DNA from 4 places in the Saccharopolyspora sp. NPDC003752 genome. Region 1 is predicted to be linked to each of the others. Evidence: riboswitches for the same ligand, from Rfam matches in the RefSeq annotation. Region 1 holds a riboswitch; each other region holds the start of a gene.

Region 1 (5,053 bases):
GGACTCACTGTCTCGTTCTCCTCGGTTTCTCGGTCGTCATGCGGGGCGGTGCACGAGGATCGTGCGGACCACTTCCCAGGTGCCGCCGTCGCGGGCCGCGCCGCGCAGCCCGTCGAAGGTTCCCACGCCGCCCACGGCGATCATGTCGTCGCTGGCGAGTGCTGCGGTGCCGATCGTACGGGCCGGGTCCCAGCCGGTGGAGTGCAGAAGGCGACGGCCCATCTGCACCCAGCCGGTGAGCTGGCCGGTCACCACCCACGCGTCCGGCCCCGGCTCGGTGAAGCGCCGCGCCTGCCGCAGCCACGAAGCGGCGTGCTCCGGCCAGTCGACCACGTCGAGCACGTGCCCGCCCCGTTCGCTCCACGCCCGCTCGACGGCATCGGCGGTCGCCCGGGACGGGGCGTCCCGCGAGCAGCCGATGACGATCGAGGTCACCCGCGGCCGCAGCCCGGCGAGCAGGCCCACCACCGTCGCCAGCTCGATCTCGCTGTGCGGTGGCGGAATCCCGGACTCCACTTTGGACTCGCCCACCAGTGGCGAGCGGTTTCGCCCCATCGGCATCGTCAACGGTTCCTAACCGTCCTTCCACTCCTGGTACCGCTTCGGCAGGCACACCGCGCAGGGCCGGTACCCAGCCGCGCGTGCCGTGGCTTCGTCTGCGAAGAACACCCGGTGCGCCACGTATCCGCCGTCGGCGATGGCACGCGCGGCCGACGGGCAGTCCAGCCGCCCGTAGATCCGGCCGCGCCGGTAGCCGCCGAAGCGGCCCGGCACGACGCTCTCGTACGGGCGTCCGTCGGCTCCGACCAGCGTGTACGTCGTCATGCCGCGTCGTGGAAGACGAGTCCCAGCGTGTGGCGTCGCCCGGAACGCACCGGCGAAACCCCGTGCCGCACCGGGGAAGCGGACCAGCCGCGTGCCGAGCGGACCGGCCGGTCGCGCGTGGTGAACACCAGGCCGTGCCCCTGCGGGATCAGCGTCGCGGTGCCCCGGGATTGGGCGCGCGGGCGCTGCTCCACCAGCAGGAACTCGCCTCCGGTGTGATCGGTCCCCGGATCGTTGAGGTTGATCACCACCTGCAGCGGGAACACCTTGTCGCCGTACAGGTCCCGGTGCAGCGCGTTCCAGCCGCCCGGCTCGTAGCGCAGCAGGATCGGCGTGGGACGGGCCTGCCCGGCCTGGTGGCAGATGTCCAGCCACTCGTCGAGGGTGTCCGGCCATTCCGGTTCCCGGCCGAGCTTCTCGGCCCAGTCCCGGGCGATCGGCAGAAGCCGTGGGTAGAGGGCCTGCCGCAGCTTCTCCACCGGTTCCGGGAATGGCGCGGCGAAGTAGTGGTAGTCGCCGTTGTCCCCGAAGCGGTGGCGGCGCAGGTTGATCGTGGCCCGGAAGTGCTCCGGCTCGTCCCACAGGGCCGCGATCCGCTCGCACTCGGCGGCGGTCAGCAACTGCGGCAGCAGCGCGCAACCGTAGTCGTTGACCTCGGCGGCGACCCCCGCCCAGTCCGCCGCCGCGACCCGCTTCGCGTACCGGTCCGTCTTCGACGTGCTCATGCAGCCTCCAGGTTCAGCAGGGTTTCCTTGGCTTCCGCACCGCCGACGTACCCGCCCGAGGTGCCGTCCGAGCGCACGACGCGGTGGCACGGCACCACCACCGGCAGCGGGTTGGTCGCGCACGCGGTGCCCACCGCGCGAACGGCCCGCGGGCTGCCCGCCGCGGCGGCGACCTCCGCGTAGCTGGCGGTGCGGCCGTAGCCGATGTCGGGCAGGTGCTCCAGCACGTTGAGCCGGAACCCGCGCGTGAGCCGCCAGTCCAGCGGCAGGTCGAAAGCCCGCCGCCGCCCGGCGAAGTACTCGTCGATCTGGCGGGCCGCCTCGTCGAGCCGGGCCGGCGCCCGCAGGATGCGCGGGCTGATCAGCTCGGCCAGCGACTCCAGGACCGAGCTGTGCCCCTGTCGGTCGAAGGCGACCCGCACCAGGCCGCGTTCGGTGGCCGCCAGCAGCAGTTCGCCGACCGGGGTGCCGACGGTGCGGTACGCGACGTCGAGCAGCCCTTCCCGCTGGGCCGCGCTCACCAGGTCGATGTGCAGCCGCTCGCTGGTGTTGAAGTCGATCGTCCGGAGCGCGTCGAACAGGTGTCTGTCGTCGGATTCGTGGATCGTCATCATCACGCTTCCCTCCCCACGCTCGTGGTGGGTCTGTAGGTCGTGCGCAGGGTCTTGATGCCGTCCGCGGCGGCCCGCCGGGCGGCATCGGTGCTGCCGCCGAGGATCGCGGCGATCTCGGCATAGGGCAGGCCGGCCAGGTAGTGGTAGGCCACCGCCATGCGCTGCTTGCCCGGCAGCGCGCTCAGCGCGGCCCACAGGTCGCCGTCCCAGTCCTCCGGGCGGCCGGTCGTGCTGGGCCGCTCGGGCAGGCGCTCGACCACCACCGGCCGGCGGGCCGTCGCCCTGGTGACGTCGACCGCCTTGCGGTGGGCGATCGTGACCAGCCACGCCTCCACGTTGGTGTCCTCGGCCAGCTCCGGGTAGGCGCGCAGTGCGGCCAGGAACGTCTCGGACCACGCGTCCTCGGCGTCGGCCGGTCCGAGCACGGCCCGGCACACTCGCAGCACCATCGGGCCGTACTCGTCAACGATCTGCTCGAACGGTCTCACTTTCACTCCCCGTAGACGCCCCGCGCCGCGGAAACGTGAGATGCGGATCGCCTCGTTTCCACGATCGTCACCCGGACGTGGCCATCCCGCGTTTCGGGAACGGGCCGCCGGCGACGGTGCCGCGTGACGAGCGTCTCACCGGGGGCGCGGCGGCGGGCCGGAAGATCATGTTCAGCCCGGGGATCGCCGGTCGCGCGGGGGCCGCCCGGCGCGGGCCGGGCGCGTCACCGGCCCTTGTCAACGGCCCCCCGATCGGTAGCCTCCGTTGTGCTGGTGGTTCGTCCGCCTCCCTGGAGCGGGGTGGACGAGGCAAGAGGGAACCCGGTGCGAATCCGGGACTGCCCCGCAGCGGTGAGTGGGAACGAACGCCGTCCCCGGTCCCAGACCGGGCACAGCACTGGGCACGCGTGCCTGGGAAGCGACGGCCACTAGGAACCCCGGCTCCGGCCGGGACGTGCCCGCGAGTCCGAAGACCTGCCACCGGTGCGCGCACCGGCCGGTGCGCGCGGTCCGGGGTCTCGCGGGAGGACCCGGCGGACGACCGGCTCGCGCCGCGCGGTGCGCGCCGGTCCGCCTGCGCCTTCCCGGACCTCGGGGCATCTGCCGTCGAGCTCGCGAGGAGAGGGCCTTGACCAGCAAGATCGGATCTACCGTACTCGGATACCCCCGGATCGGCCCCGACCGGGAACTCAAGCGCGCGCTGGAGCGCTACTGGTCGTCCAGCATCGGCGAGGCGGAGCTGCGCGCGGTGGCGCGCGAACTCCGCATCCGGACCTGGCGGTCGCTGTGGGACGCGGGCCTGGATTCGGTGCCGGGCAACACGTTCTCGTACTACGACCAGGTGCTGGACACCGCGGTCACCTTCGGCGCGATCCCGCCGCGCTTCGCGAAGCTCGGGCTGGGCCCGCTGGACACCTACTTCGCGATGGCGCGCGGCGTGGCGTCCGAGCCGCCGCTGGAGATGACGAAGTGGTTCGACACGAACTACCACTTCCTGGTGCCCGAGATCGGCCCGGAAACGCAGTTCTCGCTGGCCGACCGGACTCCCGTGGAGCAGTACCGGGAGGCCGCGGAGCTGGGCGTGACCACCCGCCCGGTGCTCGTCGGCCCGCTCACGTTCCTGCTGCTGGCCAAGTCCGCGGACGGCGCGCCGGAGTCGTTCCGGCCGCTGGACCGGCTGGGCGCGCTGCTGGACACCTACGCGGAGCTGCTCGGCGAGCTGCACCGCGCCGGCGTTGAGTGGGTGCAGCTGGACGAGCCCGCCTTCGTCGCCGACCGCTCGCCGGCCGAACTCGCCGCCCTGCGTGCCGCCTACCGGCGGCTCGGCGATCTGGTGAAGCGGCCGAAACTGCTGGTCGCGGGATACTTCGGCGATCTCGGCGAGGCGCTGGAGGTGCTGGCGTCCAGCCCGGTCGAAGCGATCGGTGCCGACCTCGTCGCCGGGAAGTCCACAGTGGACGCCCTGTCGTCGGTTCGCGGGCTGAGCGGCAAGACCCTGGTGGCCGGGCTCGTCGACGGGCGAAACGTCTGGCGCACCGATCTCGACAAGGCGCTCGCGACCGCCGCCACGCTGCTCGGCTCGGCGAACGAGGTCGCCGTGAGCACGTCGTGCTCCCTGCTGCACGTGCCCTACGACGTCGACGCGGAGACCGGCATCGACCCGCAGGTGAAGTCCTGGCTGGCCTTCGCCGCGCAGAAGGTCCGCGAGGTGGTCGTGCTGGGCCGCGCGTTGCGCGAGGGCCGCGACGCGGTGGCCGACGAGCTGGCCGAGGCGCGCGCCGCGATCGCCGACCGCGCCGGCGCGGACCGGGTCCGGAACAATCGCGTGCGCGCTCGGTTGCAGGCACTTCGGCCGGAGTACACGCAGCGCGGCGATTACGACACGCGGCGCGCGGCTCAGCAGGAGGCGTTGAACCTGCCACCGCTGCCGACCACGACGATCGGATCGTTCCCGCAGACCACGGACGTCCGCAAGGCGCGCGCCGCGGTGCGCGCCGGCCGCATCGACCAGGCGACGTACCGGCGGCGGATGCAGGATGAGATCGAGCGCGTGATCCGCCTGCAGGAACGGCTCGGGCTCGACGTCCTGGTGCACGGCGAGCCGGAGCGCAACGACATGGTGCAGTACTTCGCCGAGCACCTGGACGGCTTCGCCAGCACCGACAACGCATGGGTGCAGTCCTACGGTTCGCGGTGCGTGCGCCCGCCGATCCTCTACGGCGACGTCTCCCGCCCGGCACCGATCACCGTCGAGTGGGCGAGTTATGCGCAGCGGCTGACCGAGAAGCCGGTCAAGGGCATGCTCACCGGCCCGGTGACGATCCTGGCGTGGTCGTTCGTCCGCGACGACCAGCCGCCGGCCGACACCGCGAAGCAGGTCGCGCTGGCCATCCGGGACGAG
Region 2 (5,053 bases), on a different contig from region 1:
CGAGGACCTCCCGGCACACCTCGGGCGCCGAATCCGGGCTCCAGCCGCGGTCCTCCATCGCCTGGACCAGGGCGTGCGCGCGGGTCTCGACGTCGTCGACCTGCTCCCGGGCGGCGCTGCCGTCCTCGGCGAGCCCGAGCGCTTCCCGCAAGCCGGGCAGCGCGGCGCTCTGCCCGCTCCACATCTGGCGCGCGCGCAGCATCGCGAGCACGAGGTTCACCCGGGCCTCGCCGGCCGGGGCGTCGCCGAGCACGTGCAGGCCGTCGCGGATCTGGGCGTCCTTGACCTCGCAGAGCCAGCCGTCGACGTGCAGCAGCATGTCGTCGAATTCCGCGTCGTGCGGCCGTTCGTCGAGCCCCAAGTCGTGGTCGAGCTTGGCGGCCTGCATGAGCGTCCAGATCTGGCTGCGGATCGCGGGCAGCTTCGCCGGGTCCATCGCCGAGATGTTGGCGTGCTCGTCGAGGAGCTGTTCCAGCCGGGCGATGTCGCCGTAGCTCTCCGCGCGGGCCATCGGCGGCACGAGGTGGTCGACCAGGGTGGCGTGCACCCGGCGCTTGGCCTGGGTGCCCTCGCCGGGGTCGTTGACCAGGAACGGGTAGATCAGCGGGAGGTCGGCGATCGCGGCGTCCGGGGCGCACGAGGCGGACATGCCCGCCGTTTTCCCGGGCAGCCATTCGAGGTTGCCGTGCTTGCCCAGGTGCACCATGGCGTGCGCGCCGAACTCGTCGATCAGCCAGCGGTAGGCCGCCAGGTAGTGGTGGCTCGGCGGCAGGTCCGGGTCGTGGTAGATCGCGATCGGGTTCTCGCCGAAACCGCGCGGCGGCTGCACCATGAGCACGACGTTGCCCGCGCGGACGGCGGCGAGCACGATCTCGCCTTCCGGGTCCTGGGAGCGGTCGACGAACAGCTCGCCCGGCGGCGGTCCCCAGTGCTGCTCGATGGCGGTGCGCAGGTCCTCGGGCAGCGTCGCGAACCAGCTCGCGTACCGGCGCGCGGGGATGCGGACCGGGTTCCCGCTGAGCTGCTCCTCGGACAGCCAGTCGCGGTCCTGGCCACCGGCGGCGATCAGCGCGTGGATCAGCGCATCGCCGTCCTGGTCCGCGACGCCTGGCAGCGCGTCGGGGCCATCCTCGGGTCCGATGTCGTAGCCCCGCTCGCGCAGCGCCCGCAGCAGGCGGACCGCGCTGACCGGCGTGTCCAGGCCGACGGCGTTGCCGATCCGGGAGTGCTTGGTCGGGTAGGCCGACAGCATCAGCGCCAGGCGCTTGTCCTGCGGCGGCACGTGCCGCAGCGTCGCGTGCCGGACCGCGATGCCGGCGACCCGGGCCGCCCGTTCGCGGTCGGCCACGTAGACCGGCAGCCCCTCGGCATCGTTCTCCTTGAAGGAGAAGGGCACGGTGATCAGGCGGCCGTCGAACTCGGGCACGGCGACCTGCGTGGCCATGTCCAGCGGCGACAGGCCCTCGTCGTTGTCCTCCCAGGCCTCGCGGCTGCTGGTCAGGCACAGCCCCTGCAGGATCGGGATGTCGAGTTCGGCGAGCGCGCCGACGTCCCACGCCTCGTCGTCACCGCCGGCGGAAGCGGTGGCGGGCTTCGTGCCGCCCGCGGCGAGCACGGTGACGACCAGCGCGTCCGCCCGGCCGAGCTGCTCCAGCAGCTGCGGATCGGGCGCCCGCAGGGAGGCGCAGAACAGCGGCAATGCCTGGCCACCGGCGTCTTCGATGGCCTCGCACAGCGCGTTCGCGAACGCGGTGTTGCCCGCCATGTGGTGCGCGCGGTAGTAGAGCACGGCGACGGTCGGGCCTTCGGTGCGCCGCGGGGTCCGCTCCAGCACGCCCCAGGTCGGGGTCTCCGCCGGCGGCTCGAAGCCGTGCCCGGTGAGCAGGATCGTGTCGGACAGGAAGCGGTGCAGCTGAGCCAGGTTGTCCGGGCCGCCGTGGGCGAGGTAGCGGTGCGCTTCGGCGCACACCCCGCCCGGCACGGTCGAGCATTCCATCAGTTCCGCGTCCGGCGCCTGCTCGCCGCCGAGCACGATCACCGGGCGCGGGCCCGCGAGCAGCGAGTCCAGGCCCTCTTCCCAGGCCCGGCGGCCGCCGAGCAGCCGCACGACGACGAGGTCGACGTCCTCCAGCAGCGGGGGCAGGTCGTCCACGCCCAGCCGCGCCGGGTTGCCGAGCCGGTACTCGGCGTCGGCGGCCCGCGCGCTGAGCAGATCGGTGTCCGAAGTGGACAGAAGTAGGATCATGCGGACCGCTCCTCGGCGTGGCGACCGGCGTCGCGGGGCCTGGGCGCGCGTGCGCAGCGCATGACGGCACCTCCCTCGGGGTCCTCGCCCCGGTTCGTAGGTCGCGGCGACCGGAGTCTCCTGGCTCCCGGATCAGCGCTCGCTCCGTCTTCCCGTCCAGTTAGGACAGTGACTTCCCTGGAGTCCGCTCCCCGGTGACAGTGGCGGGACCGCGCCGGATTCGCACCGGCTTCCTCCACCGTCGCCGCTGAATGCTGCGACCACTCTTCGCAACGGGGTGATCTTACGTCAAGCGGCGCGGGCATGACGCACGTCGCACCGCGCTTGTTTTGCGTCCGCAACTACCTGGGTCCGTAGTATCAGCCGGGTGTTGCACAGAGCCAGACCAGAGCGGGACGCGTGTCCCGGCGCGCTGCGGGTGCACGAGGCAGCCGACGGCGGACTGGCCCGCATCCGCGTCCCGGGCGGCGTGCTCACGCCGCCTCAGGTCCGGGCGATCGCGGCGGCCGCGGCGCTCGGCGACGGCGGCGCGGAGCTCACCTCGCGGGCGAACGTGCAGGTGCGCGGACTGCCCGCGGGAGCGGAGGAGGAACTCGCCGCCGGGCTCCGGGCGGCGGGGCTGCTGCCCTCGGCAACGCACGAACGGGTCCGCAACATCATCGGCTCGCCCTCGGCGGACGGCCGCGAGCTGGTCGACGTGCGGGCGGTGGCCCGGGAACTCGACGCGGCGCTCTGCGCGACGCCGTCGTTGGCGGACCTGCCCGGACGTTTCCTGTTCGCCATCGACGACGGCCGCGCGGACGTCATCTCGCTTGGCGCCGATGTCGGCCTGCTCGCGGAGCGCGCGGACACCCTGGCGCTGGTGCTCGCCGGCGTGGATTCCGGAGTGCGATCGACCCCGGACCAGGCCGCCGGCGTCGCCATCGCCGCGGCGGAGGCGTTCCTGGCGGAGAAGGCCGAGCAAGGGCTCTCGGCTTGGCGGCTGGCCGAACTCGACGACGGTGCGCGCCGGATCGCCGACCGCCTCGGCGCCGTCCCGGGCGGGCCGCTCCCGTCGAACCCGCCGGCGACGCATTCGCAGGTCGGCGCGGTGGAACGGTCCGACGGAACGGTCGGGGTGGTGGCCGGGGCACCACTGGGCCGCCTGTCGCGGGACCAGCTGGATATCATCACCGCCGCGTCCGACGCCGCGGGCGAACTTCGCCTGACGCCGTGGCGGACCGTCGTCCTGCCCGGCTTGCGGCTGGACGAAGCCGGTCGGTGGCTCTCGGAACTCGGCGCGCACGGCCTGCTCGTCGATCCGTCCTCGGCCGGTGCCGGGGTGACCGCGTGCGCCGGTCGTCCCGGCTGCGCGAAGGCGCGGGCCGACGTCCGCGAAGACGCCCAGCGCGCATCGGCGGGCGGCGCTCTTGCGGTGCATTGGTCGGGTTGCGAACGGCGCTGCGGCCGACCGCAGGGGCGCGTCGTGGAAGTGCTGGCCACCGGTGCCGGCTACGAGGTCGGTCTCGACGGCGAGACGCGGGCATCCGGCGCCGATGTCGACCAGGTATCCGCCGCGCTCGTCGCGGCACGGAGGACAGTGTGAACGAGAACAACGGGGCGACCCGCTACCGAGGGGTGCCCGAATACGTCCGGGAAGGCGCGGAGATCTACCGCCGCTCCTTCGCCACGATCCGCGCGGAAGCGGCCCTGAGCGGCCTGCCGCCGGAGGTGGCCGGGGTAGCGGTGCGGATGATCCACGCCTGCGGCATGGTCGACCTGGTCGACGACCTGGCGTACTCGGCGAACGCGGTGCTCAACGCGCGCGCGGCCCTCCGCGCCGGTGCGCCGGTGCTGTGCGACGCCGCGATGGTTGCCGCCGGCGTGACCCGGCGCCGCCTGCCCGCGGACAACGACGTGATCTGCACGCTGTCCGACGAGCGGGTCCCGGGCCTGGCCCGCGAGCTGGGCACGACGCGCAGCGCCGCGGCACTGGAGCTGTGGCGCGACCGGCTGGCGGGATCGGTCGTCGCGATCGGCAACGCTCCGACGGCGCTGTTCCGGTTGCTGGAGATGATCGAGGACGGCGCCCCGAAACCCGCCGCGGTGCTGGGGCTGCCCGTCGGCTTCATCGGTGCCGCGGAATCGAAGGAGGCGTTGGCGGCGCACCCCGCCGGGCTGGACCACCTGGTGGTGCACGGCCGCCGCGGCGGCAGCGCCATGGCGGTGGCCGCCATCAACGCGATCGCGAGCGAGGAAGAGTGAGCAGCAACGGCAAGGGCACGCTTTTCGGCGTGGGTCTCGGCCCCGGCGACCCGGAGCTGGTGACGGTCAAGGCCGCCCGGCTGATCGAACGGGCCGAGGTGATCGCGTACCACAGCGCCCGGCACGGCAGGAGCATCGCGAGGTCCGTCGCCGAGCCGTACCTGCGGCCGGGGCAGATCGAGGAGGCCCTCGTCTACCCGGTGACCACCGAGACCACCGACCACCCGGGCGGCTACCAGGGCGCCATCGACGAGTTCTACGCGGACTGCGCGGCCCGGCTCGCGGCGCACCTCGACGCCGGGCGGGACGTCGTCGTGCTCGCCGAGGGCGACCCGCTCTTCTACGGCTCCTACATGCACATGCACAAGCGGTTGGCCGGCCGCTTCCGCGCCGAGGTCGTCCCGGGCATCACCTCGGTCAGCGGCGCGTCGGCGGCGCTAGGGCGCCCGCTGGCCGAACGCGACGAGATCTTCACCGTGCTGCCGGGCACCCTCCCACCGGACGTCCTCGCCGAACGGCTCGCCACGACCGATGCCGCCGCGGTGCTCAAGCTGGGGCGCACCT
Region 3 (5,053 bases), on a different contig from region 1:
TGTCGTCGCCGACCGTGGCCGACATGACCTCGGCCACCTGGTCCCGGATGCCCGCCTGCGCCTGCCGCATGGTCGTCAGCACCGACTCCGCCAGACCCGCGCCGGACATCCGGCGCGCGTCGTCGGTGATCTGCAGGTCGGTGACCGCGCCGGCGCTGTCGACCGTCACCCGCACCACGCCGTCGCGGGACTCCGCGGTGGCCTTGACCGCCGTCACCTGCTGCTGCATCTGCTGGTAGCGGTCGGCCTTCGCCTGGATGCCGTCGGCCCAGCGCCTGATCTCCTCCTCGGTTCGCGCGCCGTCGACGCCGAACACCGGTTCGCTCACGAATCCCCCATGGCCGCTCGGCTCCCGATCTCGCGCAGGCTAACCGCGGTCTCGGCGGCGGGTCAGCGATTCGGCGCGAAACTGGCCCGATCAGAGCAGCGCCCGCCCGCCGGCGGCCGGAGTGGCGTTGACTACTCCCGGTGCTGGTGGATGCGGGTATTGAGACCTCGCTGTGATATCCAGGTAAGGGTGACCCTCCAGCCGCTCGCGACCGCCGTCCACCGCGCCTACACCGCGGACCTGGACGCCGAGGACTTCTACCGGATGCTGCGCCTGCGCGTCGACGTGTTCGTCGTCGAACAGGAATGCCCCTACCCGGAGCTGGACGGTCGGGACCTGGAGGAGACCACCCGCCACTTCTGGATCGACTCCGCCGACGGCTACGTGCTCGGCTACCTGCGGCTGCTGGAAGACCCCGACGGCACCTTCCGCATCGGCCGGGTCTGCACCGCCAAGAGCGCGCGCGGGCTGGGGCTGGCGCGCAAGCTGATGCGCGCCGCGGTCGCCGAGGTGCAGCACACGCCTGCCGTGCTCGCCGCCCAGACCTACGCCAAGGAGTTCTACCGCTCCTTCGGCTTCGTCGAGGACGGCGAGGAATACCTCGAGGACGGCATCCCGCACGTCGACATGCGCCGGGAGCCCCGCCGGCGGGCGTGACCGGTGCCACTCGGGACTTGGTGGTGATCGTCGCCGGGGGCCGTGAGCGTTTTGTGTCGCTATGGCAGCACAAAATGCTCACGGCACCTCGCCGGCCCCGTCGACGGGCTGCACGCCGCCCGCCGGTGACAGTCCCCCGCGGACCCCGGCCGCAGTGGTGCTGGTCTCGTCGTCGCCGCGGTCGGTTGGTCCGCCGGGCCGGTTCTGCGACGATGCACCTTGATCCGAATGCAAGGGGTGCGCCAGGAAACCGGTGGGAATCCGGCACGGTCGGCGCCACTGTGACCGGGGAGCGGCCCTCCCCCGCGAGCCACCGGGGCGACCTGGGAAGGCCGGAGGGGCGCGGTGATCCGGGAGTCAGGACACTGCCGCCCCTTGTTCCCGCCACCGGGGCGTCCGAACCCCGAGGAAGGAACACCGGCATGACCGCTGCCCCGCGCTTCCCCTTCTCCGCCGTCGTCGGCCACGACGACCTCCGGCTGGCGCTGCTGCTCAACGCCGTGCACCCGGCCATCGGCGGCGTGCTCGTCCGAGGGGAGAAGGGCACGGCGAAGTCGACCGTGGTGCGTGCGCTGGCGTCGCTGCTGCCGCCGCTCGACGTGATCACCGGCTGCCGCTTCGGCTGCGCCCCGCAGGCCGCCGACCCGCAGTGCCCGGACGGCCCGCACGGCTCCGAAGCCGCGCAACGACCCGCCCAGCTCGTCGAACTCCCCGTCGGCGCCACCGAAGACCGGTTGATCGGCTCGCTCGACCTGGAACGCGCCCTGACCGAAGGGGTCCGCGCCTTCCAGCCCGGCCTGCTCGCCGCCGCGCACCGGGGCGTGCTCTACGTCGACGAGGTGAACCTGCTGCACGACCACCTCGTGGACCTCCTGCTGGACGCCGCGGCGATGGGCCGCGCGCACGTCGAGCGGGAAGGCGTTTCGGTCTCGCACGCGGCGTCGTTCCTGCTGGTGGGCACCATGAACCCGGAGGAGGGCGAGCTGCGCCCGCAGCTGCTCGACCGGTTCGGCCTCACCGTGCACGTCGCCGCGTCGCGGGACGTGGCGACCCGGACCGAGGTGGTGCGCCGCCGCTTGGCGTTCGAAGCCGACCCGGCCGGGTTCGCCGCGAGGTGGGCCGGTGCCGACGCCGAACTGGCCGAGCGGATCGCCGCCGCCCGCGCCCGGGTGGACTCGGTGGACCTCCCGGACGCCGAGCTGCGCCGGATCTCCGCGCTGTGCGCGTCCTTCGACGTCGACGGCATGCGAGCCGACCTCGTGCTGGCGCGCACCGCCACCGCGCACGCGGCCTGGCGCGGCGCCGAGGCGGTCGCCGAGGAGGACGTCGAGGCGGCGGCCCGGCTCGCGCTGCCGCACCGGCGCCGCCGCGACCCGTTCGACGAGCCCGGCATCGACGAGGACCAGCTCCAACAGGCCCTGTCCGAGGCGGCGGAGCACGCCGACGACGGCGACGACGAACCGCCGGAAGGCCCGGACGGCGGCGGTCAGCCGCCGGAAGGGCCCGAAGGACCCACCGGGCCGGACGGCGGAGCCGACGGCTCGGAGGAGCGCAGCGACGACCGGGCGCCCGCGGAGCGGCCGCCGCCGGCGCCGGCGCCGGCTTTTCAGGCGCGGCTGCTGGAGGTGCCCTGGCTCGGCGACGGCGCGCCGGGGCGGCGGTCGCGGTCCCGGGCGCGGAGCGGCCGGACGACGCGGGCATCCACTGTGGAGGGTCACGGCATCCACCTGGCGGCCACGCTGGCCGCCGCGGCGCCGCACCAGGTCGCGCGCGGGCGCAGCGGCCCCGGGCTGGTGCTGCGCGGCGACGACCTGCGGCGCGCCATCCGGGAGGGGCGCGAGGGGAACCTGGTGCTGTTCGCGGTGGACGCGTCGGGATCGATGGCCGCCCGGGAACGGATGTCGGCGGTCAGCGGCGCCGTCCTGTCGCTGCTGCGGGACGCCTACCAGCGGCGCGACAAGGTCGGCGTGGTGACCTTCCGCGGCGACTCGGCGGAACTCGCGTTGCCGCCGACGTCCTCTGTGGACATCGCGGCCGCGCGGATGCGGAGGCTGCGCACGGGTGGCCGCACGCCGCTGGCTGACGGGTTGTTGCGCGTGCACCGGGTGGTGCAGACCGAACGGATGCGGGACCCGCAACGGCGCGCCCTGGTCGTGCTGCTGACCGACGGAAAGGCCACCGTGCCGCTGGATTCCGGGCTCACCGGGCGGATTCGCACGCAGCAGGCCGTCGATGACGCGCTGCGCTCGGCGGGCCTGCTCGCCGAGGCGGGCGTCGCGTCCGTCGTGGTGGACTGCGAGAACGGACCGGTCCGGCTCGGCCTGGCCGGTCGGCTCGGGGCCGCGCTGGGCGGCCCCTGCCTGCGGCTGGAGGAGCTGTCCGCGGACAACGTGGCCGGCGTCGTCCGCGCGGTCCGGGACGAGCGCCCTCACGCCGCTTGATCTCGTTTTGATTACGAGATCCGACGTTCCGTCTTCTGGCCCACCCGACCGATTGGTACGGTGACGCCGTCCACCTGACCCCCAGGGGTGGACCCGCAAGATGCCCCCGCGCTCCCGGTAACCCCCAGGCCGGTCGAGTGCGGGGGCTCTTTTAATCGCCCCTCACGCCGCCCGGTCGCCGACCGAGGGCGCGACGACGCGTGTCTGGTAGCGGTGGCGGCAGGCGGCAGCGACGATCAGCAGCGGAACCGCCGTGGCGGCGGCGATCCCGAAGATCAAGCCGTACGAGCCGCGCTCCGCGAAATGCCCGGCCGCCGCCGATGCGGCCGCGCTGCCCAGGAACAACGCCGACGCGAACAGCGCCACGGCGGTGCCCCTGGCCTCCGGGGCCACCGAGGTCACCCAGGTCTGCAACGACGAGTGCATGAACGACCAACCGCCGCCGAGCAGCAAGGCCGTGATCACCACGGTCGCGATGCTCGCGGTGGCGGTCACGACCAGGTAGCCGACGAACATCGACGCGCCGCCGGTCGCGATCAGCTGCCAGACCGCCAAGCGCCGCCCCAGCACCTTCACCAGCCGGGAGAACACCCACACGCCGACGCCGTACGCGGCGGTGGCGAGCCCGGCCACCGCGACGTCCACGCCCCCGTGGACCAGCGCCGACGCCAGGAACGTCATGGTGCCCAGCAGCACCGCGCCCTCGACGAACACCAACCCGAAGACCAGCAGCGCCCAACGATTCGTCAGCACCGCCATCAGGTGGCTGCGCACGCCCTGGGCCTGAGCGCGCTCCGGCTCCGGCAGCTTGCGGAGCAGGACGACGCACACCGCCGCGCAGACGGCGGGTAGCGCGAAAACCGCGCGCCAGTCGAGAAAACCGGCCAGCAGCCCGCCGACGGCGGTCGCCAGCGCCGTGCCCATCGCCGATGCCGCCATCAGATCGGAAAGCGCGCCCTGCCGGTGCTCCTGCGGCACGGTATCGCCGACGTAGGTCAGCGACGCGGGAACGACGGCCCCCATGCACGCGCCGGTGACCACGCGCGCCACGACCAGCGCGGTCAGGTTCGGCGCCAGTGCGGAAACCACCCCGCCCGCCGCGGCGGCGAGCATCGTGCCGCGCATGACCGGCAGCCGGCCGAAGCGGTCCGACAGCAAACCCCACAGCGGCTGGGAGAGGCCGTAGGCGAGGAAGTAGCCGCTGGCGACGGCGACCGCCGCGGCCAGCGGCTCTTCCATCGCCAGCGCGATCAGCAGCAGCATCGGGGTGACCGCGAAGCGGTCGAAGTTGGAGATCAGCGCGGCGAAGGACAGCACCAGCGGCGGCCTGGTCGGCATCGGGCGACTCCTCGCTGACTGGGACGACCGTCCATGATCGTCGCCTGCACCGTTCCAGAACCCCGTGAGCTCGGCCACCATCGAATCGGTGCCATTGGGCCATTGGGGTTGATCAAGCGGGTGAGGTATTGCGGATTTGTCTCGTATCGGCGTTCGCGCGCGGGATGCGGTGCTAGGTTCGGCCGCGCTGCGGGGAAAGACGATTCTTCTGGGGAGAAGCGATGACGGGGTCGATTGGATCGGCGGCGGCCGGGCTCGCCGCGACGGACGACGCCATGCAGGGCATCAT
Region 4 (5,053 bases), on a different contig from region 1:
TGGAACTTCAGGTCCGCGACCATCGCGTCGTCCCACAGCCCCACGCGCTTCAGGTCGGCGACCAGGTGCGGGTTGACCACGGTGAAGTCGCCGGACATGTTCGCCTTGACGTACAGGTTGCGGTAGACCGGCTCGATGGACTGGTTGACGCCGCAGATGTTGGAGATCGTGGCGGTCGGCGCGATGGCCATCACGTTGGAGTTGCGCATGCCATCGCGCACCACCCGCGCCCGCAGCGCCTCCCAGTCCAGCGTGGACGACCGGTCCAGGTCGACGTCGCCGTCGCGGGCCTCGGCGAGCAGTTCGAGCGAGTCGATCGGCAGGATGCCGCGGCTCCACAGCGAACCGTCGAAGGACTCGTAGCGGCCCCGCTCGGCCGCCAGCGCGCTCGACGCGGCGATGGCGTGGTAGCTGATCTGCTCCATGCTGCGGTCGGCGAACTCCACCGCCGCATCCGACGACACCGGGATGCGCTGCGCGAACAGCGCGTCCGCGAAGCCCATCAGCCCCAGCCCGACCGGCCGGTGCCGCAGGTTGGACCGGCGTGCCTCGGGGATCGTGTAGAAGTTGATGTCGATGACGTTGTCCAGCATCCGCACGGCGGTGCGGGTGGTGCGCTCCAGCTTCTCGGCATCGATGCCGTCGGCCGTGACGTGCCGGGCCAGGTTGATCGACCCGAGGTTGCACACCGCCACCTCGTCGGTGCTGGTGTTCAGGGTGATCTCGGTGCACAGGTTCGAGGAGTGCACGACGCCGTTGTGCTGCTGCGGCGAGCGCAGGTTGCACGGGTCCTTGAAGGTGATCCACGGGTGGCCGGTCTCGAAGAGCATGGTCAGCATCCGCCGCCACAGCTCCACCGCGCGGACCCGCTTGAACACCTTGATCTCACCGCGGTCGGCGGCCTGCTCGTAGGCGCGGTAGCGCTCGGCGAACGCCTTGCCGTAGAGGTCGTGCAGGTCAGCGGTCTCGTCCGGGGAGAACAGCGTCCACTGCTCGTCGGCTTCGACGCGGCGCAGGAACTCGTCGGGCACCCAGTTCGCGGTGTTCATGTCGTGGGTGCGGCGGCGGTCGTCGCCGGTGTTCTTGCGCAGGTCGAGGAATTCCTCGACGTCGACGTGCCAGGTCTCCAGGTACGCGCACACCGCGCCCTTGCGCTTGCCGCCCTGGTTGACCGCCACCGCGGTGTCGTTGGCGATCTTCAGGAACGGCACCACGCCCTGCGACTTCCCGTTGGTGCCGTTGATGTGGGCGCCGATGCCGCGCACCGGCGTCCAGTCGTTGCCCAGCCCGCCGGCGTACTTCGACAGCAGCGCGTTGTTGCTGATCGAGTGGAAGATGCCGGACAGGTCGTCGTCCACAGTGGTCAGGAAGCAGGACGACAGCTGCGGCCGGGTGGTGCCGGCGTTGAACAGCGTCGGCGTCGAGCACATGAAATCGAACGACGACAGCAGGTGGTAGAACTCGATGGCCCGCGCCTCGCGGTCGTCCTCGCGCAGCGCGAGACCCATCGCGACCCGCATGAAGAAGGCCTGCGGCAGCTCGAACCGGGTGCCGTCGTGGTGCAGGAAGTACCGGTCGTAGAGGGTCTGCAGCCCGAGGAAGCCGAAGGTCAGGTCGCGTTCCGCCACCAGCGCGCCGCCCAGCCGCGCCAGGTCGAAAGCGCCCAGTTCCGGGTCCAGCATCTCCAGCTCGATGCCGCGCCGCACGTAGTCGGCGAAGTACTCCGGGTAGTGGGCGCGCATCTCCTCCTGGTCGGCCTCCTGCGGCTCCCCCAGGTAGCTCAGCGCCTCGCGGCGCATCCGGTCCAGCAGCAACCGGGCGGTGACCTGCGAGTAGTTCGGTTCGGTCTCGATCAGCGTGCGCGCCGCCATGACCTGGGCCAGCGAGAGCTCGTCGTCGCTGATGCCGGTGTAGCCGGTGCGCCGCACCTCGTCGAGCACGGCTTCGGCGGACACGCCGGACAGCCCGGCGCAGGCTTGGTGGACCACAGTGGACACACGGGTCCAGTCGTTGAGTGTCGCCGTCACGGGCTTTCTCCCTCGCGAGCTCGGCGGACCACGACGGCGCGCGAGGAGACCCGCGGCGGCAGCCGCTGGTCGTCCGCGCAGACCCGCCCTCGAGGTCCCGGACAGCACGCTTCGCGCGTGCACCGGCGGCAGGTCTTCGGACTCACGGGCGGCCTAGTGGTCGTGGCTTCCCGGGCTGTTCGCCCAGTGCTCTACCCGCTGCCGTTCGGCAGCGGGGTCACGACTTTCGTTCCCGTTCACCGCTGCGGGGCAGTCTCGGATTCGCACCGGGTTCCCTCTTGCCTCACCGGACGCCTCCGGTGAACCACCAGCGATCAACACACTACATGTTGGGTTCGGGGGCGGCGCGCATGGGCAGATAGCGGCTTGGCGCGGTACCGGTCGACAGTCCGGGCGCGGTGGCCGAGACTGGGCGGCCGGGGGCTGGCGAAAGGGGACCCGGTGGACGAGGCGAAGCTTCGGTCGTTGCTCTCGGAGCTGACCGTGGCGGACAAGGCGCGGCTGCTGACCGGAGCCGACTTCTGGACCCTGCACCCGATGCCCCGGATCGGGCTGCGGTCGCTGGTGCTCTCCGACGGCCCGAACGGGGTGCGCGGCACGACCTGGGACGAGCGCGACACCTCGCTGCTGTTCCCGGTGGCGTCCGCGCTGGCGGCGACGTGGGACCGGGCGGCGGCGCGGACCGCGGGGGAGATGTTCGGCGACGAGGCGCGCCGCCGGGGCGTGCACGTGGTGCTGGCGCCGACCGTCAACGTGCACCGAAGTCCTTTCGGCGGAAGGCATTTCGAGAACTTCTCGGAGGATCCGCTGCTGATCGGCGAGATCGGCGCCGAGGTGGTGGCGGGCATCCAGTCGCGCGGGGTGGCCGCGACGCCGAAGCACTTCGTGGCCAACGACAGCGAGACCGAGCGGCTCAGCTACGACGCGATCGTCGACGAGCGGACGCTGCGCGACCTCTACCTCAAGCCGTTCGAGCGGATCATCGCGAAGGCGTCGCCGTGGGTGCTGATGGCCGCCTACAACTCGGTGAACGGCAGCACGATGACCGAGAATTCCGCGCTGGTGAACGACATCCTCAAGGGCGAGTGGGCGTGGGACGGCGTGCTCGTGTCCGACTGGTTCGCCACCCGCTCGCTCCAGGCGGCGGCGCTCGGCGGTCTCGACCTGGCGATGCCCGGGCCGAAAAGCCCCTGGAGCGACGGGAAACTCGCGAAGGCCGTGGAGCAGGGCGGAGTTCCCGAGTCGGTGCTCGACGACAAGGTCCTGCGCGTCCTGCGGCTGGCCGACCGCGTCGGCGCGTTCGAGGACTCCGAGCCTGGCGGTGGCGGTCCGCCGGAGGAGGCCCGGCCGGTCATCCGGCGGCTCGCAGCGCAGGGATTCGTGCTGCTGCGCAACGAGGTCGTGTCGGATGCGCCGCTGCTGCCGATCGACCCGAAGGTCGCCAAGGTCGCGGTGATCGGCGAGAACGCCACCATTCCGGCGGCGCAGGGCGGCGGTTCCTCGCACGTCAGCCCGCCGCACGTGGTGACTCCGCTGGACGGGCTGCGGGCGGCGTTGCCGGACGCGGATGTCGTGTACCAGCGCGGTGTCCGGCACCGGCGGCTGCTGGACGTGATCCCGGGTGCGGAGGTCGCCGATCCGGCGGGCGAGGGCAACGGCCTGCGCGTCGACTACCTCGGTGCCGACGGCGAGGTGCTCGAAAGCGAATTGCGCGGCACCGAGCGGCTGCTGTGGCTCGGCGGGCTGCCTGCCGGGACGAAGTCGTTGCGGCTGCGGGGGAATCTCCTGCTCGACGTCGGCGAGCACGTGTTCGGGGTGAACGGCACCGGCGGCTTCCGCGTCGAGCTCGCGGGCCGGGAGGTGCTGGCCGCGGACGTGGTGCGCGCGGACGGGATCGACGATCCGATGGGCGACATGCTGGAGCCGCCCGAGCAGCGGTTCAACGTGGTGATCGTGGAATCGGACCTGGACGACGCCGGCCGGGCCGCGCTCACCGTGGAGTTCACCCCGCAGAGCCTCGATGCGCTGGTGGCGGTCGGAATCGGGCACCGCGCACGGGAATGGGACGACGCCAGCGAACTCGCGGCGGCCCTCGCGGTCGCCAGGGACGCCGATGTCGCGGTGGTCGTGGTCGGCACCAACGACGAGGTCGAGACGGAGGGCCGCGACCGCGACTCGCTGGATCTGCCCGGCGCGCAGAACGAGCTGATCCGCAAGGTCGTGGCGGCGAATCCGAACACCGTCGTGGTGGTCAACGCCGGTTCGCCGGTGCTCATGCCGTGGGCCGCCGACGTGCCCGCGGTGCTGTGGACCTGGTTCGGCAGCCAGGAGTACGGGGACGCGCTGGCCGATGTGCTGCTGGGCGAGGCGGAGCCCGGCGGCCGGTTGCCGACGACGTTCCCCGCCGAGCTCGCCGACGTCCCGGTCCCGCTGCCAGGTGTGCAGCCGGTGGACGGCGAACTGCATTACACCGAGGGAACCGTGGTCGGCTACCGCGCGTACGAAGACCGGGGCGTGACACCGGCGTTCCACTTCGGACACGGGCTCGGGTACACGACCTGGCAGTACCTGGAGGCCGTCGCCGAAGGCGAGGGCGTGCGGGTCAAGCTGCGCAACACCGGCGACCGAGCGGGACGCGAGGTGGTGCAGGTGTACGCCGCGGAGCCGCTGCGGCTGGCGGGGTTCGCCGTCGCCGAGGCCGAGGCGGGAGCCGAGGTGTCGGTGGTGGTGGACGTCGAGCCCGGGGCGGGCGAGCTGCGCGTCGGGCGCAGCGCCGGCGATCTGCGGCTCGGCGCAGCGAAGAGCCCGTGAGTCCGGTGGACCCATGGGCTCTTCTCCGGGTCACTGCTGGGCGAAGGCCTTCTGCAGGTCGTCCAGGACCAGGTTGGCGGCGATCGGGCCGAGGCCGAGGTACCAGGTGTCGTCCTGGACCTCGATGGCCTTGCCGTTCTTCACGGCGTTGAGGGTCGTCCACTGCACCGAGTCGACCACGCCGGTCATCTGCTGCTTGGCGCTTTCGCCGTAGG

The links. A riboswitch is a leader RNA that binds a small molecule or an ion and turns the genes downstream of it on or off. The one in region 1 is predicted to bind cobalamin.
Region 2: another riboswitch for cobalamin. It lies ahead of cobN (cobaltochelatase subunit CobN); the one in region 1 lies ahead of metE (5-methyltetrahydropteroyltriglutamate--homocysteine S-methyltransferase).
Region 3: another riboswitch for cobalamin. It lies ahead of ACWEV3_RS27225 (putative cobaltochelatase); the one in region 1 lies ahead of metE (5-methyltetrahydropteroyltriglutamate--homocysteine S-methyltransferase).
Region 4: another riboswitch for cobalamin. It lies ahead of ACWEV3_RS02860 (ribonucleoside-diphosphate reductase subunit alpha); the one in region 1 lies ahead of metE (5-methyltetrahydropteroyltriglutamate--homocysteine S-methyltransferase).

Annotation. Positions count from the first base shown of each region.
Region 1 covers NZ_JBSGJZ010000016.1:9,793-14,845, reverse strand. Annotated here, with positions in the region: gene ACWEV3_RS21545 (DNA-3-methyladenine glycosylase I) at 1-8, opposite strand, end outside; gene ACWEV3_RS21540 (hypothetical protein) at 37-561, opposite strand; gene ACWEV3_RS21535 (Ada metal-binding domain-containing protein) at 574-825, opposite strand; gene ACWEV3_RS21530 (2OG-Fe(II) oxygenase) at 822-1,550, opposite strand; gene ACWEV3_RS21525 (methylated-DNA--[protein]-cysteine S-methyltransferase) at 1,547-2,164, opposite strand; gene ACWEV3_RS21520 (RNA polymerase sigma factor) at 2,164-2,658, opposite strand; cobalamin riboswitch at 2,910-3,148, shown strand; gene metE (5-methyltetrahydropteroyltriglutamate--homocysteine S-methyltransferase) at 3,281-5,053, shown strand, end outside.
Region 2 covers NZ_JBSGJZ010000015.1:6,743-11,795, forward strand. Annotated here, with positions in the region: gene cobN (cobaltochelatase subunit CobN) at 1-2,245, opposite strand, end outside; cobalamin riboswitch at 2,340-2,526, opposite strand; gene cobG (precorrin-3B synthase) at 2,613-3,830, shown strand; gene ACWEV3_RS20590 (precorrin-8X methylmutase) at 3,827-4,489, shown strand; gene ACWEV3_RS20595 (precorrin-2 C(20)-methyltransferase) at 4,486-5,053, shown strand, end outside.
Region 3 covers NZ_JBSGJZ010000023.1:124,895-129,947, forward strand. Annotated here, with positions in the region: gene ACWEV3_RS27215 (YbaB/EbfC family nucleoid-associated protein) at 1-328, opposite strand, end outside; gene ACWEV3_RS27220 (GNAT family N-acetyltransferase) at 518-985, shown strand; cobalamin riboswitch at 1,204-1,375, shown strand; gene ACWEV3_RS27225 (putative cobaltochelatase) at 1,408-3,426, shown strand; gene ACWEV3_RS27230 (MFS transporter) at 3,589-4,764, opposite strand; gene ACWEV3_RS27235 (hypothetical protein) at 4,986-5,053, shown strand, end outside.
Region 4 covers NZ_JBSGJZ010000001.1:594,628-599,680, reverse strand. Annotated here, with positions in the region: gene ACWEV3_RS02860 (ribonucleoside-diphosphate reductase subunit alpha) at 1-2,027, opposite strand, end outside; cobalamin riboswitch at 2,138-2,351, opposite strand; gene ACWEV3_RS02855 (glycoside hydrolase family 3 protein) at 2,469-4,838, shown strand; gene ACWEV3_RS02850 (ABC transporter substrate-binding protein) at 4,869-5,053, opposite strand, start outside.